4 regions of the Pseudomonas rossensis genome follow, and region 4 is predicted to be linked to each of the others. Evidence: predicted binding sites of a transcription regulator. Region 4 holds the regulator's gene; each other region holds the start of a gene.
The links. Region 4 encodes sigma-54, which starts transcription at its own class of promoters, with help from an activator protein. Its sites were predicted from a motif close to ANTGGCATNNANNTTGCTNT; they were not measured.
Positions count from the first base shown of each region.

Region 1: a site for sigma-54 is predicted at 1,942-1,961, ahead of WLY71_RS15360 (circularly permuted type 2 ATP-grasp protein). Genes of this name have one in related genera too.
Region 2: a site for sigma-54 is predicted at 1,674-1,693, ahead of WLY71_RS26605 (CmpA/NrtA family ABC transporter substrate-binding protein). Genes of this name have one in related genera too.
Region 3: a site for sigma-54 is predicted at 1,877-1,896, ahead of flgB (flagellar basal body rod protein FlgB). Genes of this name have one in related genera too.

Region 1 is NZ_JBBWCB010000050.1:26,347-30,259, forward strand. It holds gene WLY71_RS15355 (alpha-E domain-containing protein) at 1-488, opposite strand, end outside; gene WLY71_RS15360 (circularly permuted type 2 ATP-grasp protein) at 501-1,910, opposite strand; gene WLY71_RS15365 (ribonuclease E inhibitor RraB) at 2,371-2,712, opposite strand; gene WLY71_RS15370 (hypothetical protein) at 2,926-3,159, opposite strand; gene speE (polyamine aminopropyltransferase) at 3,323-3,913, opposite strand, start outside.
Region 2 is NZ_JBBWCB010000158.1:5,817-9,729, forward strand. It holds gene rmf (ribosome modulation factor) at 111-326, shown strand; gene WLY71_RS26600 (quinone-dependent dihydroorotate dehydrogenase) at 564-1,583, opposite strand; gene WLY71_RS26605 (CmpA/NrtA family ABC transporter substrate-binding protein) at 1,813-3,024, shown strand; gene WLY71_RS26610 (ANTAR domain-containing response regulator) at 3,040-3,615, shown strand.
Region 3 is NZ_JBBWCB010000003.1:53,800-57,712, reverse strand. It holds gene WLY71_RS01805 (chemotaxis protein CheV) at 1-701, shown strand, start outside; gene cheR (protein-glutamate O-methyltransferase CheR) at 748-1,575, shown strand; gene flgB (flagellar basal body rod protein FlgB) at 1,938-2,345, shown strand; gene flgC (flagellar basal body rod protein FlgC) at 2,349-2,792, shown strand; gene flgD (flagellar hook assembly protein FlgD) at 2,808-3,530, shown strand; gene flgE (flagellar hook protein FlgE) at 3,562-3,913, shown strand, end outside.
Region 4 is NZ_JBBWCB010000030.1:9,912-13,824, forward strand. It holds gene lptA (lipopolysaccharide transport periplasmic protein LptA) at 1-435, shown strand, start outside; gene lptB (LPS export ABC transporter ATP-binding protein) at 435-1,160, shown strand; gene WLY71_RS10770 (RNA polymerase factor sigma-54) at 1,345-2,838, shown strand; gene hpf (ribosome hibernation-promoting factor, HPF/YfiA family) at 2,913-3,221, shown strand; gene ptsN (PTS IIA-like nitrogen regulatory protein PtsN) at 3,234-3,698, shown strand; gene rapZ (RNase adapter RapZ) at 3,701-3,913, shown strand, end outside.

The DNA.
Region 1 (3,913 bases), on a different contig from region 4:
ATAAAGCGGAACGCATCGTTACGCATGATCGTGCCGTAGGATGCGCCGCGGAACAGGTGGGAACGCTCCTTGATCCACTCGCAGAATCGACTCATGCCGTAGCGACTCAAGCCTTGATCAGCTATCCCGCGAATTTCCAGCCAGGTGGCGTTGATGTTTTCCCACATGTCGGCGGTGATTCGCCCACGCACCGCATGGGCACTGGCCCGCGCGGCGCCGAGGCAGCTGTAGATGCTCGCCGGGTTGGCCGCGTCCAGGGCGAAGAAATGCAGCAGCCGTTCAGCGTGCAATTCGCCGTGGCGTTCCAGGTAATCGTCCAGGGTGCCGGTGATCAGCAACGGCATGGCGAGTTCATGCAGGCCATCACCTCGGCCATCCTGCGGCATCAGCGACAGCGAATAACTGATGTCGAGCATCCGTGCGAGGTTTTCCGCCCGCTCCAGGTAACGCGACATCCAATACAAATCCGAGGCAGTTCTACTTAACATGGCAGGCTTCCTTCAATCCTCGACCACCCAGGTGTCCTTGGTTCCACCGCCCTGGGATGAATTCACCACCAGGGAGCCTTCGCGCAGGGCAACACGGGTCAAACCGCCGGGCACAACCCGGGTTTCGCGGCCAGACAATACAAACGGACGCAGGTCGATGTGGCGTGGAGCGATGCCGTTTTCGACAAAGGTCGGACAGGTCGACAGGGACAACGTCGGTTGCGCGATGTACGCATGGGGCTTGGCTTTGATCCGCGCACGGAAAGATTCGATTTCCGCCGCCGTCGCCGCCGGCCCTACCAGCATTCCGTAACCGCCGGAGCCTTGGGTTTCCTTGACCACCAGTTCCGGAAGATTGGCCAGTACGTGGGACAGTTCGGAGGGATTACGACACTGCCACGTCGGCACATTCTTCAGGATCGGCTCTTCATCCAGGTAGAAACGGATCATGTCCGTGACGAATGGATACACCGACTTGTCGTCCGCGACCCCGGTGCCGATGGCATTCGCCAGCACGACATTGCCGGAGCGGTACGACGACAGCAGCCCTGGAACGCCAAGCATCGAGTCCGGGTTGAACGCAAGCGGATCGAGGAACGCATCATCGAGGCGACGGTAGATCACGTCGACGGCTTTCGGCCCGTCCGTGGTGCGCATGAAGACCTTGTCATCCCGCACGAACAGGTCCGCGCCTTCCACCAGCTCAACGCCCATTTCCCGCGCCAGAAACGCATGTTCAAAGAACGCGCTGTTGAAACGACCCGGCGTCAGTACCACCACGCTCGGGTTATCAATCGGGCTCGAGCTTTTCAGGGTGTCGAGCAACAGGTTCGGATAGTGGTCGATAGGGGCAATGCGCTGGGCCGCGAACAACTCGGGGAACAACCGCATCATCATCTTGCGGTCTTCCAGCATGTAGCTGACGCCGCTCGGTGTACGAAGATTGTCTTCAAGCACGTAGTACGTGCCGTCGCCATCGCGCACCAGATCGACACCGGAGATGTGGGAATAGATATCGCGGTGCAAATCCAGCCCTTGCATCGCCAACTGGTATTGCTCGTTGGCCAGCACTTGCTCGGCCGGAATAATGCCGGCCTTGATAATGCGCTGCTCGTGATAGAGGTCGGCGAGGAACATGTTCAACGCCTTGACCCGCTGAATGCAGCCGCGCTCGACAACTCGCCATTCACTGGCGGGGATGCTGCGGGGAATGGTGTCGAAGGGAATCAGGCGCTCTGTCCCTTGCTCATCACCATAGAGCGTGAACGTAATCCCAGCGCGATGAAATAACAGATCGGCCTCGCGTCGCCGTTGTGCCAAAAGCTCGTCAGGCGTTTCGGCCAGCCAACGGGCAAACTCCCGATAATGCGGGCGGACCTGGCCGCCGGCATCGTACATCTCATCAAAATAGGTGCGGATCATGCCGTACTCCTTGTCACCCGGACATCTGGGCTTCGCAAAGCCCGTGCCATCGGCATAAACGCTTTGATATCAATCAGTTGGATAATCGCACTGCACGCACCGCACCAATCCTGTGCGGTAAATGCCCCCACCTGATCGCCCCCGCTTCATTGCGAAGCAATGTTGTCGCCTATCACCAGCATAGCCAGAGTTGATTTCACTGCCCGGGAGTCGATGCGGATAATCCGCGCATTCGCTGGAAAACTTGATGAACTTCCCTTTAGCCGCCTGCTCAGGCGGTTTTTTTTGCGTTTTTGAAACGTTATGAATCAAAAACACGATCAAGAGATCGCAGCCTCGTTTCACTCGACAGCTCCTACAGGAGAAAACGAGGCTGCGATCTTTTATCTTTTCAAACCGCGAAAACGAAAACGGCCAACCCTGAGGTCAGCCGTTGCTGAGTGTTGTCACTGTTCATAAGTTATGCGAGTCGCCCTCGTACCTCCTGCTTGACGCCCCATCCTTCGATGATGCCGCCCAAAGGCTCGACCACCGCCTCGAAATCCTGCTCAAAGTCGCCGATGCCGTCATAGGTGGCGTACATCACTTTGCTCAGTTCCAGGTACCACGCGCCGTCGTCGCGCACGCTGATTTGTGCATTCAAGGATTCACCGCAGTAATGCCCTGCCGCCCTGCGCGCCCGCTCCTCGTCCGGAAAAATGGCGTAGAACTCGATGGGATGGAATCGTGAAAAGTCGAAGCCGCCTTCTTTCATGCGGCGCAAGACGCTGGTGCTGATGTCTTCTTGATAGGCTGTGCTCATGAAACGTCCCCCTCAGACTGATGGATAGACTTTCCGTATTCCCGGCACGCGCAACCGAATGGGGCGAGCGATGCGGCAACAACGTTGCCGGTGGGAAGCAAGCATGTAGCTGACAAGACCAGACCTTAGCGATCCGTTCGCTGATCTCGATTGCAGAGTAGCCTCAAGATAGAGCCGCTGCCAAGGCCTGGTTAGGAATGTGACAGGAGATGTTCAGATTGGCGTGATGCTGAGGATTTCAATGCTGTACTGGGTCTTCAGACTTTTGACAGTCGGATCATCGGTGCGCCCTTCCAGATCGTTGAGGTCCAGTTCGGCAGCCACAGGCAAACACCGGGCGCGAATGAGCTTCGCGGCTTGCTCGTTGTTCGGGCATTCATCGCTCTCAAACACCTCGTCAACTTGTTCACCGTGATCATCAACGAAAGTGACTTTCCACTTTTGCATCAGGTGCCTCCTCGATAAAACCCATGGATGGGCTTACATGTATCTCGACATTCTTCCCCGGCCAATCGTTCAACCGGACCTTCTATAAGTGAAGCACGAAAAAAGGGCCGTCTCCGGTGTGTTTTCACACAACCTGAGAGGGCCCTTTCTGGATTGCTCGATATCAGTCGTTGCTAGGCTTGTTCACAGCCTGCAGGACGTATTGCGGTAAGGCGAACGCGCCGATGTGGATTTCCGGGTTGTAGTAGCGGGTGATGATGCCGCTGCCGGCGAAGCGCTGCTGCAGGGTTTCCCGGGACAATTTACGATAGGCGGTATTGGTCGCGCCCCAGGCGAAGGTCATGGCGCCGCCGATGTAGGTCGGCACGGCCGCCTGATAGAAGTGCCAGTCCGGGAACAGGCTGCGCAGGCGCCCGGCGGTGGTTTTGACTTCTTCGATTTGCATGAACGGCGTGCCGTTCTGGGTCACCAGGATGCCGCCTTCGTTCAGGCAGCGACGGCAGGCCTGGTAGAAGTTTTCCGAGAACAGCACTTCGCCCGGGCCGATCGGGTCGGTGGAGTCGGAAATGATCACGTCGAATTTTTCGGTGGTGGTGGCGACGAAACGCATGCCGTCGTCGATCACCAGGTTCAGGCGTGGATCAGCGAACGCACCCTTGGAGTGGTTCGGCAGGAACTCCTTGCACATGTCGACCACGGTGCCGTCGATCTCGACCATGGTGATGTGCTCGATGCTGCGGTGCTTGGCCACTTC
Region 2 (3,913 bases), on a different contig from region 4:
ACACCTTGGCTCGCGACGCCGGCAGCGAGCCCCAACGGCAGGAGTTTTTCTGCCAGACCTCGATTGAGGTCGACGCGATAAATACAGTCAACAAGTGAGGGCAACACCCTATGAGAAGACTTAAGCGTGATCCGTTGGAAAGAGCATTTTTGCGCGGATATCAATATGGCGTTGGTGGCAAATCCCGCGAGCTTTGCCCATTTACTCTACCGTCGGTACGCCAAGCCTGGATTAACGGCTGGCGAGAAGGACGCGGCGACAATTGGGACGGTATGACCGGCACTGCGGGAATCCATAGACTCAACGAACTTCACGCCGTCGGCTAACACAGGGCACACACTCCGACACGACAATCTGATTACGTAACGACTTACCACGCACGCCCCATCCGGGCGGCGGGCTTCGGCCCAGGGGCTCCTTCGAGGAGCCCTTTTTTATGCCTGTTCTCTGGCCAAACACTCTCTCACTGTAGGAGCTGCCGAAGGCTGCGATCTTTTGATCTTGCTTCCTGGCAATCAAGATCAAAGTCAAAAGATCGCAGCCTTCGGCAGCTCCTACGGGGTTTAGCGCAAGGCCGCGATGGCGTCTACGGATTCACGAATCAGCGCCGGGCCTTTATAGATGAAGCCGGAATAGAGCTGCACCAGGCTGGCACCCGCAGCGATTTTCTCAGCCGCGTGCTTGCCTTCGGTGATGCCGCCCACGGCGATGATCGGCAAGCGACCGGCCAACTCGGCCGCCAGCACCTTCACGGTGTGGGTGCTCTTGTCACGAACCGGTGCGCCGGACAGACCGCCCGCCTCGTCACCATGCTCCATGCCTTCTACGCCGACGCGGCTCAGGGTGGTATTGGTGGCGATCACCGCGTCCATCCCGGTTTCGATCAGCGCTTGCGCGACCTGAGCGGTTTCTTCGTCGGTCATGTCCGGCGCAATCTTGATCGCCAGAGGTACATGTTTGCCGTGGCGCAGCGCCAGTTCTGCGCGGCGCGTCGCCAGGTCGGCCAACAATTGCTTCAGCGAATCTCCGAATTGCAGGCTGCGCAGGCCCGGGGTGTTCGGCGAGCTGACGTTGACCGTCACGTAGCTGGCGTGGGCGTAGACCTTGTCCAGGCAGATCAGGTAGTCGTCGACCGCCCGCTCAACCGGGGTATCGAAGTTTTTGCCGATATTGATACCCAGCACGCCCTTGAACTTGGCCGCCGCCACTCGAGCCAGCAGGTGATCGACGCCGAGGTTGTTGAACCCCATGCGGTTGATGATCGCCTCGGCTTCCGGCAGACGGAAAATGCGTGGCTTCGGATTGCCCGGCTGCGGGCGCGGCGTGATGGTGCCGATTTCGACAAACCCAAACCCCAGTTGCGCAAAACCGTCGATGGCCGCGCCGTTCTTGTCCAGCCCGGCCGCCAGACCCACCGGGTTCGGGAAGTCCAGGCCCATGACGGTCACCGGCATTTTCGCCGGCGCCTTGCACAGCAAGCCGTTGAGGCCCAAACGCCCGCCCGCGCCGATCAGGTCCAGGGACAGATCGTGGGAGGTTTCCGGGGAAAGTTTGAACAACAGCTGACGGGCCAGGGTGTACATGGGCGGGTTTGACTCTGGGCTACGAAAAGTGGCGGCAATTATAGCCGGGCATCGGGGTTGCAGGCGAGGCGCGCGACAAAATCAGCGAGCGATGGCATATGCCTTGCACCGTCACTGACATCAGCACTCATGCCAACGGCGGGATGAGTCGAAAGACAAAGGCGTCGTCACTTGGCCTTGCCCTGGCAAGCAGCCCGGTCCGGCGCTTTTTTATGGAAGGTGTTTACTGATGATTGAAGTTCCAGCCAACCCTCTGGCCTGGGTCAACGGCAGCGATGCCCCGGAAAAGACCGAAATCAACCTCGGCTTCATGGCCCTGAGCGACTGCGCCTCGGTAGTGGTCGCGGCCACGCAGGGCTTTGCCCAACCTTATGGCCTGACCCTGAACCTCAAGCGCCAGTCGTCCTGGGCCAACCTGCGGGACAAACTGGTCAGTGGCGAACTCGATGCCGCCCACAGTCTGTACGGTTTGATCTACGCGGTGCATTTGGGCATCGGCGGTGTCGCGTCGACCGACATGGCGGTGCTCATGGGCCTGAATCAGAATGGCCAGAGCATCAACCTCTCCCATGGCTTACAGGCGCTGGACGTGACCGGTCCTGAAGCACTGGAACGGCACGTGCACCAAAGTCGCCCAAAACTCACCTTCGCCCAGACATTTCCTACGGGCACCCACGCCATGTGGTTGTATTACTGGCTCGCGAGTCAGGGTATTCATCCGTTGCAGGACGTCGACAGCGTGGTGGTGCCGCCGCCGCAAATGGTCGCGCACCTGCAAGCCGGGCGCATCGACGGCTTCTGCGTCGGCGAGCCATGGTCCGCCAGCGCGGTGCAGCAAAATCTGGGGTTCACGATGGCAACCACCCAGACCATCTGGCCCGATCATCCGGAAAAAGTCCTCGGCTGCACCCGCGCCTTTGTCGAGCAATACCCCAACACCGCACGGGCGCTGGTGATGGCGATTCTGGAGGCCAGCCGCTTCATCGAAGAAAGCACCGAGAATCGCCGCAGCACCGCGAAGCTGTTGAGTGCCCCGCAATACCTCGACGCACCGCTCGACTGCATCGAACCGCGATTGCTCGGTGACTACGCCGATGGCCTGGGTCATCGCTGGCAAGACCCGCACGCACTGCGCTTCCATGGTGATGGCGAGGTCAATCTGCCGTATCTGTCCGATGGCATGTGGTTCATGACTCAGTTCCGCCGTTGGGGTTTGTTGCGCGACGACCCGGACTACCTGGGCGTGGCCCGTCAGGTCCAGCAACTAGACTTGTATCGAGAGGCCGCCACCGCTGTCGGTGTGGCCGCGAGTGATCAGCCAATGCGCAGCAGCCAGTTGATCGACGGCAAGGTCTGGGATGGCCTGGACCCCGCCGGCTATGCCCGCAGTTTCAAGCTGCACGCCATGAGCGACAGCTCGCCCCTTCTCGCCAGCCGCTGACAGGAGACTGCGAATATGTTGCGTATCCTGCTGATCAACGACACTGCGAAGAAAGTCGGTCGCCTTAAGGCGGCCCTGACCGAAGCCGGATTCGAGGTGATCGACGAGTCGGGCCTGACCATCGACCTGCCCGCGCGCGTCGAAACGGTGCGTCCGGACGTGATTTTGATCGATACCGAGTCACCGAGCCGCGATGTGATGGAACAAGTGGTGCTGGTGAGCCGCGACCAACCGCGGCCGATCGTGATGTTTACCGATGAACATGACCCCGATGTGATGCGTCAGGCGATCAAGTCCGGGGTCAGTGCCTACATCGTCGAAGGCATCCACGCACAGCGCTTGCAGCCGATTCTCGACGTGGCCATGGCGCGTTTTGAAAGCGACCAGGCCCTGCGAGCCCAGCTCAACGCCCGCGACCAGCAACTGGCCGAGCGCAAGCGCATCGAGCTGGCCAAAGGGCTGCTGATGAAAATGAAGGACTGCAACGAGGAAGAGGCCTACACCCTGATGCGCCGCCAGGCCATGAGCCGCCAGCAGAAGGTGATTCAGGTGGCGGAGCAGATCATCGCGATGAGCGAGTTGTTGGATTGAAGAGCAAAAGATCGCAGCCTTCGGCAGCTCCTACATCGGATGCGTACACCCTGTGGAGCTGCCGAAGGCTGCGATCTTTTTGCCTTAACAAAAATTCCGGATGTGGCACAGATCTCGCTAGGTAATCACTACAGGTAACCAACGGCGGTTGCCCCACCTACGACAAAGACGTCGCTCACCTCATTTGCCCTTTGGCGAATCCGGTGGCGGCGTTTTTTTGTTTTGGCCCCACAGACCGGGGCCGGTGGTGCGGCCGATGCGGCGCCCCACCTGCAAGCTCATGACTCCTTCTCGAGAC
Region 3 (3,913 bases), on a different contig from region 4:
CGACCGGTTCCGGTGCGCTGAAAGATCAAAGCAATCCCTTCGTGATCATCACGGAGTACAACACCAAGACCCAGGGTTTCCTGGTGCGATCGGTGGAACGCATCGTCAACATGAACTGGGAGGAGATTCATCCGCCACCCAAGGGCACGGGACGCGATCATTACCTGACGGCTGTGACTCGGGTCGACAATCAGTTAGTCGAAATCATCGACGTCGAGAAAGTGCTGGCAGAAGTGGCGCCGACTCCGGAAGCGATTTCCGTTGGCGTGGTGGATGTCGAAACCCAGCACAAGGCGCTCTCTTTGCGAGTACTGACGGTCGATGACTCGTCGGTGGCGCGCAAGCAGGTGACCCGTTGCCTGCAGACGGTCGGTGTCGAAGTGGTGGCGTTGAACGACGGTCGGCAAGCGCTGGATTACCTGCGCAAGCTGGTCGACGAGGGCAAGAAGCCGGAAGAAGAGTTCCTGATGATGATTTCCGACATCGAGATGCCGGAGATGGACGGGTACACCCTCACGGCCGAGATCCGCAGCGACCCTCGCATGCAAAAGCTTCACATCATCCTGCATACTTCGTTGTCAGGTGTATTCAATCAGGCGATGGTAAAGAAGGTCGGTGCCGATGACTTCCTTGCCAAATTCCGTCCTGATGACCTGGCATCCCGGGTAGTCAACCGGATCAAAGCAGCAGACATCAGCTAGGGGCCTTTTGCCCCTAACGGTTAATACGATTTAAGAGGCGGCATCTTTGTCTACGGGTAATTTGGATTTCGAACAGTTCCGGGTCTTCCTGGAAAAAGCCTGTGGCATTTTGCTCGGTGAAAACAAGCAGTACCTGGTCTCGAGCCGTCTCAACAAACTGATGGAACAGCAAGGCATCAAGTCCCTGGGTGAGCTGGTCCAGCGCATCCAGACCCAGCCGCGCAGCGGTTTGCGCGAGATGGTGGTGGATGCCATGACCACCAACGAAACCTTGTGGTTTCGTGACACCTATCCGTTTGAAGTCTTGAAGAACAAGGTGTTGCCGGCAGCGATCAAGGCCGCCCCTGGCCAGCGTCTGCGGATCTGGTCTGCGGCCTGTTCGTCGGGTCAGGAACCGTATTCGCTGTCGATGTCGATCGATGAGTTCGAGCGCGTGAACATGGGCCAGTTGAAGATGGGTGTGCAGATCGTTGCCACCGACCTGTCCGGTACCATGCTGACCAACTGCAAGACCGGCGAGTACGACAGCCTGGCCATCGGCCGTGGCCTGTCGCCCGAGCGCCTTCAACGTTACTTCGACCCGAAAGGGCCGGGACGCTGGGCAATCAAGGCACCGATCAAGAGCCGAGTGGAGTTTCGCTCGTTCAACCTGCTGGACAGCTACGCGAGCCTCGGCAAGTTCGACATCGTGTTCTGCCGCAACGTGCTGATCTACTTCTCCGCCGAGGTGAAGAAGGACATCCTGTTGCGCATTCACAGCACGTTGAAGCCAGGCGGTTATCTGTTCCTCGGTGCTTCCGAGGCGCTGAACGGTTTGCCGGATCATTACCAGATGGTCCAGTGCAGCCCGGGGATCATTTACCAGGCGAAGTGATTCGTTGGCGTTATCAAAAAACGGGAGTCCTCAGGGGCTCCCGTTTTTTTTTGCCTGATGATATTCCGACACCACCGCTTTCCCCTGTGGGAGCGAGCCTGCTCGCGATAGCGTCATCTCAGCCGACATTTTCGTGCCTGTCACTCCGCTATCGCGAGCAGGCTCGCTCCCACAGGGTCATGTGGTGTTCTGCGGGGGTGAAAGCGGCAGAAAAGCGGCAGGCGGCGGAAATCGGTTGCCGCTTTTCTGGCATTGCCACATTGCCACTGCCCGCAAAGCCCCGGTTTACGGGCTTTTTTCAATTGGCACGACGCTTGCTATGTCCATGTTACGAAAAATCAGGTCACCCGAAGGTTTCCGACATGAGCATCAGCTTCGATAAAGCGCTCGGTATCCACGAACAAGCCCTGGGCTTCCGCGCTCAGCGTGCCGAAGTCCTGGCCAACAACATCGCCAACGCCGACACCCCGAACTACAAGGCTCGGGATCTGGACTTCTCGAAAGTGCTCGCCGAGCAGAACGAGAAGACCAAGAGCGGCAATTTCGCCTTGAACATGACCAACAGCCGTCATATCGAAGCCGAAGGCCTGGGCAATGGCGACGAGTCGCTGATGTATCGCACGCCGATGCAACCGTCGATCGACCAGAACACCGTGGACGCCCAGCTGGAACAGTCGAACTACGCGGAAAACGCGGTCAACTTCCAGGCCAGCTTCACCCTGCTCAACAGCAAATTCAAAGGGCTGGTGTCAGCCCTTCGTGGAGAGTAAGTCATGTCTCTAGCCAGTGTTTTCAACATTGCCGGTAGCGGCATGAGTGCCCAGACCACTCGCTTGAACACCGTCGCCAGTAACATCGCCAACGCCGAAACCGTCTCGTCGAGCATCGACCAGACCTACCGTGCACGGCACCCGGTATTCGCCACCATGTTCCAGGGCGGCCAGAGCGGCGGCAGCGACTCGCTGTTCCAGAACCAGGACGCGGCCGGTCAAGGCGTGCAAGTGCTGGGCGTGGTCGAAGACCAGAGCAACCTCGAAGCGCGCTACGAGCCGAACCATCCGGCGGCCGACTCCAAGGGCTACGTCTACTACCCGAACGTCAACGTGGTGGAAGAAATGGCTGACATGATTTCCGCGAGCCGTTCGTTCCAGACCAACGCCGAAATGATGAACACCGCCAAAACCATGATGCAGAAGGTCCTGACCCTCGGTCAGTGATAAGGGGCAACTCAGATGAGTGTTACCGATACCACCAGTGGTTTGAGCCTCAAGGACATCCTGGCCAACTCCTCGATCAAGACCAACACCAGCGCCGACGGCCTGGCGGCGGCAACGAACAGCGCCACCGGCAAAAAGGCCCTGGGCAAGGATGCGTTCCTGCAGTTGCTGGTAACGCAGCTGAAAAACCAGAATCCGCTGGAACCGCAGGACAACGGCGAGTTCGTCGCCCAGTTGGCCCAGTTCAGTAGCCTGGAAGGCATCACCACGCTCAACACCACCGTGAGTGGCCTGGCCAGCAATTACAACTCGTCCCAGGCGTTGCAGGCGTCGTCGCTGGTCGGGCGTTCGGTTATTGCACCGGCCGACAAGGCTGTGGTCGATACCTCCAAGAGTTTTAGCGGCACCATTGCCGTACCGGCGTCGGTGGACCCGGTCAAGGTCAAGATCACCGATGCCGATGGCAAGGTTGTCCGCACCATCGACCTGGGCAGCGAGGTCGCCGGTACTTCGACTTTCATCTGGGACGGAAAAAACGATGCAGGCGAAGTGGCCAAGGCGGGTACCTATACCTTCGGCGCTACGGCGACCTACGACGGCAAGGCGACCTCGCTGGTGACGTACCTGCCGGCCACCGTCAACAGCGTGACCATCAGCCAGACCGGCGGTGAGTTGATGCTCAACCTGGCCGGGGCGGGCAGCATCGCTCTGTCCAAAGTACAAACCATTGGTATGTAGAGCCGACTAACACGGCACAAAGGAGTGGAATATGTCTTTCAATATCGGCCTTAGCGGTCTCTATGCAGCCAACAAACAACTGGACGTGACCGGCAACAACATCGCCAACGTCGCGACCACCGGTTTCAAATCGTCCCGTGCAGAATTCGAAGACGTTTACTCGGCCACCAAGCTGGGTTCCGGCAGCAAAACCATCGGTAACGGCGTGCGCCTGGCCAACGTTTCCCAGCAGTTCACCCAGGGCGACGTCAACAACACCGGCAACGTGCTGGACATGGGCATCAACGGTTCCGGCTTCTTCGTGCTGAGCGAGAACGGTTCGATGTCCTACACCCGTGCCGGTACGTTCAAGGTCGACAAGGACGGTTACGTCACCAATAGCG
Region 4 (3,913 bases):
GATGCCCAACTGGACGACAAGAATGGTATTGCCACCTATAAAGGTGACGTGATCATTACCCAGGGCTCGATGATTGTTAAAGGCAATACTGTAACCATCACCCGCACCCCGGCCGGCGACATCGACGTGGTGACTTCGGTGGGCAATCTGGCCTACTTCGAGCAGATGCAGACGGCTGGCGACACCAAGCCGGTTCAGGGCTACGGAGTGACCATCCAGTACCACGCCTCGCAAAACCGCGTCGTATTGATCGATCGTGCCAAAGTCATCGACAAAGACAATAACGTCACCCAAGGCGAGAAAATCGTCTACGACACGGTCAAAAAGCTTGCGAGCGCCGGTCGCGCGACGGGCAACAAGGTCACCGAGTCGCGTCCGCGCATCGACATGGTGATCCAGCCGAAGAAGAAAACCGACGAGCAAAAGGCCCAGTAATGGCAACTCTGAAAGCTCAGCATCTGGCCAAGAGCTACAAGAGCCGCCAGGTCGTGCGTGACGTCAGCCTGTCGATCGACAGCGGTCAGATCGTCGGCCTGCTGGGTCCCAACGGCGCCGGCAAGACCACCTGCTTTTACATGATTGTCGGCCTGGTACAGGCCGATCAGGGCCGCGTACTGATCGACGACCTGGATGTCAGCCACCAGCCTATGCACGGTCGTGCGAAGGCCGGTATCGGCTATCTTCCGCAAGAAGCATCGATCTTCCGCAAACTCTCGGTAGCCGACAACATCATGGCGATCCTCGAGACCCGCAAGGAACTTGACAAGGTCGGTCGTCGCAAAGAGCTGGAAAGCCTGCTGCAGGAATTCCACATCAGCCACATCCGCGACAACCTCGGGATGAGCCTGTCCGGTGGTGAACGCCGCCGTGTGGAAATCGCCCGAGCACTGGCCACCAACCCGAAATTCATCCTGCTCGACGAACCGTTCGCAGGCGTGGACCCGATTTCGGTGGGCGACATCAAGCAGATCATCTATCACCTCAAGGCCAAGGGCATTGGGGTGCTGATCACTGACCACAACGTCCGTGAAACCCTGGATATCTGCGAAACCGCCTACATCGTCAACGATGGTCAGCTGATCGCCGAAGGTGACTCTGCCACCATCCTGGCCAACGACCTGGTCAAGGAAGTGTATCTGGGCCATGAGTTCCGCCTGTAAGCACTGAGGTGTCTGGCTGGTTGCTCGGGCGCTTGTCTCGATAAAAAATCAACATTTTTTTATTGTTACAGCGCTCTAGGCAAACGCTGCAGTTTCGGGCATATAATTTGCTTATGTTTGGCGCTCCGGCGCCCTGTAGTGGATGGCGCATGTGCGCCGGCGAATAAGGTGTTAAGCCCCTGCCATGAAACCATCGCTAGTCTTGAGAATGGGCCAGCAGCTGACGATGACACCGCAGCTGCAACAGGCCATCCGCCTGCTCCAATTGTCGACCCTGGACCTGCAACAGGAAATCCAGGAGGCCCTGGAGTCCAATCCGATGCTCGAACGCCAGGAAGAAGGCGACGACTTCGATAACGCCGACCCCTTGGCCGACAAAGCCGAACAGCCACCCAACGCCGATGTTTCGGAACCCTCCTACCAGGAAACCGCCCCGACGGTGGACAACCTCGAGGAAGGCGATTGGAACGAGCGCATTCCCAACGAACTGCCCGTCGACACCGCGTGGGAAGACGTCTACCAGACCAGCGCCAGCAGCCTGCCGAGCAACGATGACGACGAGTGGGATTTCACCACCCGTACATCGGCCGGCGAAAGCCTGCAAAGCCACTTGTTGTGGCAACTGAACCTGGCCCCGATGTCCGACACCGATCGCCTGATCGCCGTGACCCTGATCGACTGCATCAACAATCAGGGCTACCTGGACGAAACCCTCGAGGAGATTCTCGAAGCCTTCGACCCGGAACTGGACATCGAACTGGACGAAATCGAAGCCGTCCTGCACCGCATCCAGCAATTCGAACCCGCTGGCATCGGCGCCCGCAACCTGGGCGAATGCCTGCTGCTGCAATTGCGCCAGTTGCCCGCCAAGACGCCTTGGCTGGTCGAGGCCAAACGCCTGGTCACCGATTACATCGACCTGCTCGGCAGCCGCGATTACAGCCAGCTGATGCGTCGCATGAAGCTCAAGGAAGACGAACTGCGCCAAGTGATTGAACTGGTGCAGAGCCTCAACCCGCGCCCAGGCTCGCAAATCGAGTCCAGCGAAGCCGAATACGTCGTTCCCGACGTGATCGTACGCAAGGACAACGAGCGCTGGCTGGTGGAACTGAACCAGGAATCCGTGCCACGACTGCGGGTCAACGCTCAATACGCCGGTTTCGTGCGCCGCGCCGACACCAGTGCCGACAACACCTTCATGCGCAATCAGTTGCAAGAGGCCCGCTGGTTCATCAAGAGCCTGCAAAGCCGCAACGAAACCCTGATGAAAGTCGCCACTCAAATCGTCGAGCATCAGCGCGGCTTTCTTGAATACGGCGACGAAGCCATGAAACCGCTGGTCCTGCATGACATCGCCGAAGCGGTGGGCATGCACGAGTCGACGATTTCACGGGTGACTACGCAGAAATTCATGCATACCCCACGGGGCATATATGAACTGAAATACTTTTTCTCCAGCCACGTCAGCACCTCAGAGGGCGGTGAATGCTCGTCCACGGCGATCCGCGCGATCATCAAAAAACTGGTTGCCGCGGAAAATCAGAAAAAGCCGTTGAGTGACAGCAAGATCGCTGGTTTACTGGAGGCACAAGGCATTCAGGTGGCTCGCCGCACCGTCGCCAAGTACCGCGAATCCCTCGGGATCGCGCCTTCGAGCGAACGCAAGCGGTTGATGTAGAGCCACGCCACAGCGTTCCAGTGGCAGGCATTTCTGCCTGCCGCTTTATGCACTGGCAACGAAGGAGAAGCTGTATGCAAGTCAACATCAGTGGACACCAACTGGAAGTGACCGAACCTCTTCGCACCTACATCGGCGAAAAACTCGAACGATTAGAGAGGCATTTCGACAAGATCACCAACGTGCAGGTCACGATGACGGTCGAAAAGCTCAAGCAGAAAATCGAAGCCACGCTGCATATTCCCGGCAATGAAGTGGTCGCAAACGCGGAGCATACCGATATGTACGCGGCGATCGACGCACTGACCGACAAGCTGGATAAACAACTCAAAAAGCATAAGGAAAAGACCCAAAGCCTCCTCCAGGGCGCGACCGGTCGTTAACACTCCCAACCCATGATCCGACTTGAAAGCATCCTGACCCCCGGCCGTTCTCTCGTGAACGTGCCGGGCGGCAGTAAAAAGAAAGCCCTCGAGCAAATTGCCAACCTGATCGCCCGGGAAGTGCCGGATCTGGAGATGCAAGATGTCTTCGAGGCTTTGATTGCCCGTGAAAAACTCGGTTCCACCGGTTTTGGCAACGGCATCGCCATCCCACACTGCCGCCTGAAGGGTTGCACCTCGCCCATCAGTGCATTGATGCACCTTGACGCACCCATTGATTTCGACGCCATCGACGGCGCCCCGGTTGACCTGCTGTTCGTTCTGCTGGTCCCTGAGGCGGCTACCGATGCGCACCTGGAGTTACTGCGCCAGATCGCCAGCATGCTCGATCGCAAGGAAGTGCGCGAAAAACTGCGCAGCGCCCCGAGCAATGAAGCCTTGTATCAGGTTGTCCTGGACGAGCAAAACGGTCATTAATCATGCGCTTGATCATCGTCAGTGGCCGCTCCGGCTCAGGTAAAAGTACCGCACTCGATGTTCTCGAGGACAACGGCTACTACTGCATCGACAACCTGCCCGCCGGCCTGCTGCCGGAACTGGCCGAACGCGCGTTGATCCACACCGAACTGGCGCAACCGCTGGTTGCCGTATCGATCGATGCGCGTAACTTGCCGAGTCACTTGTCGCGGTTT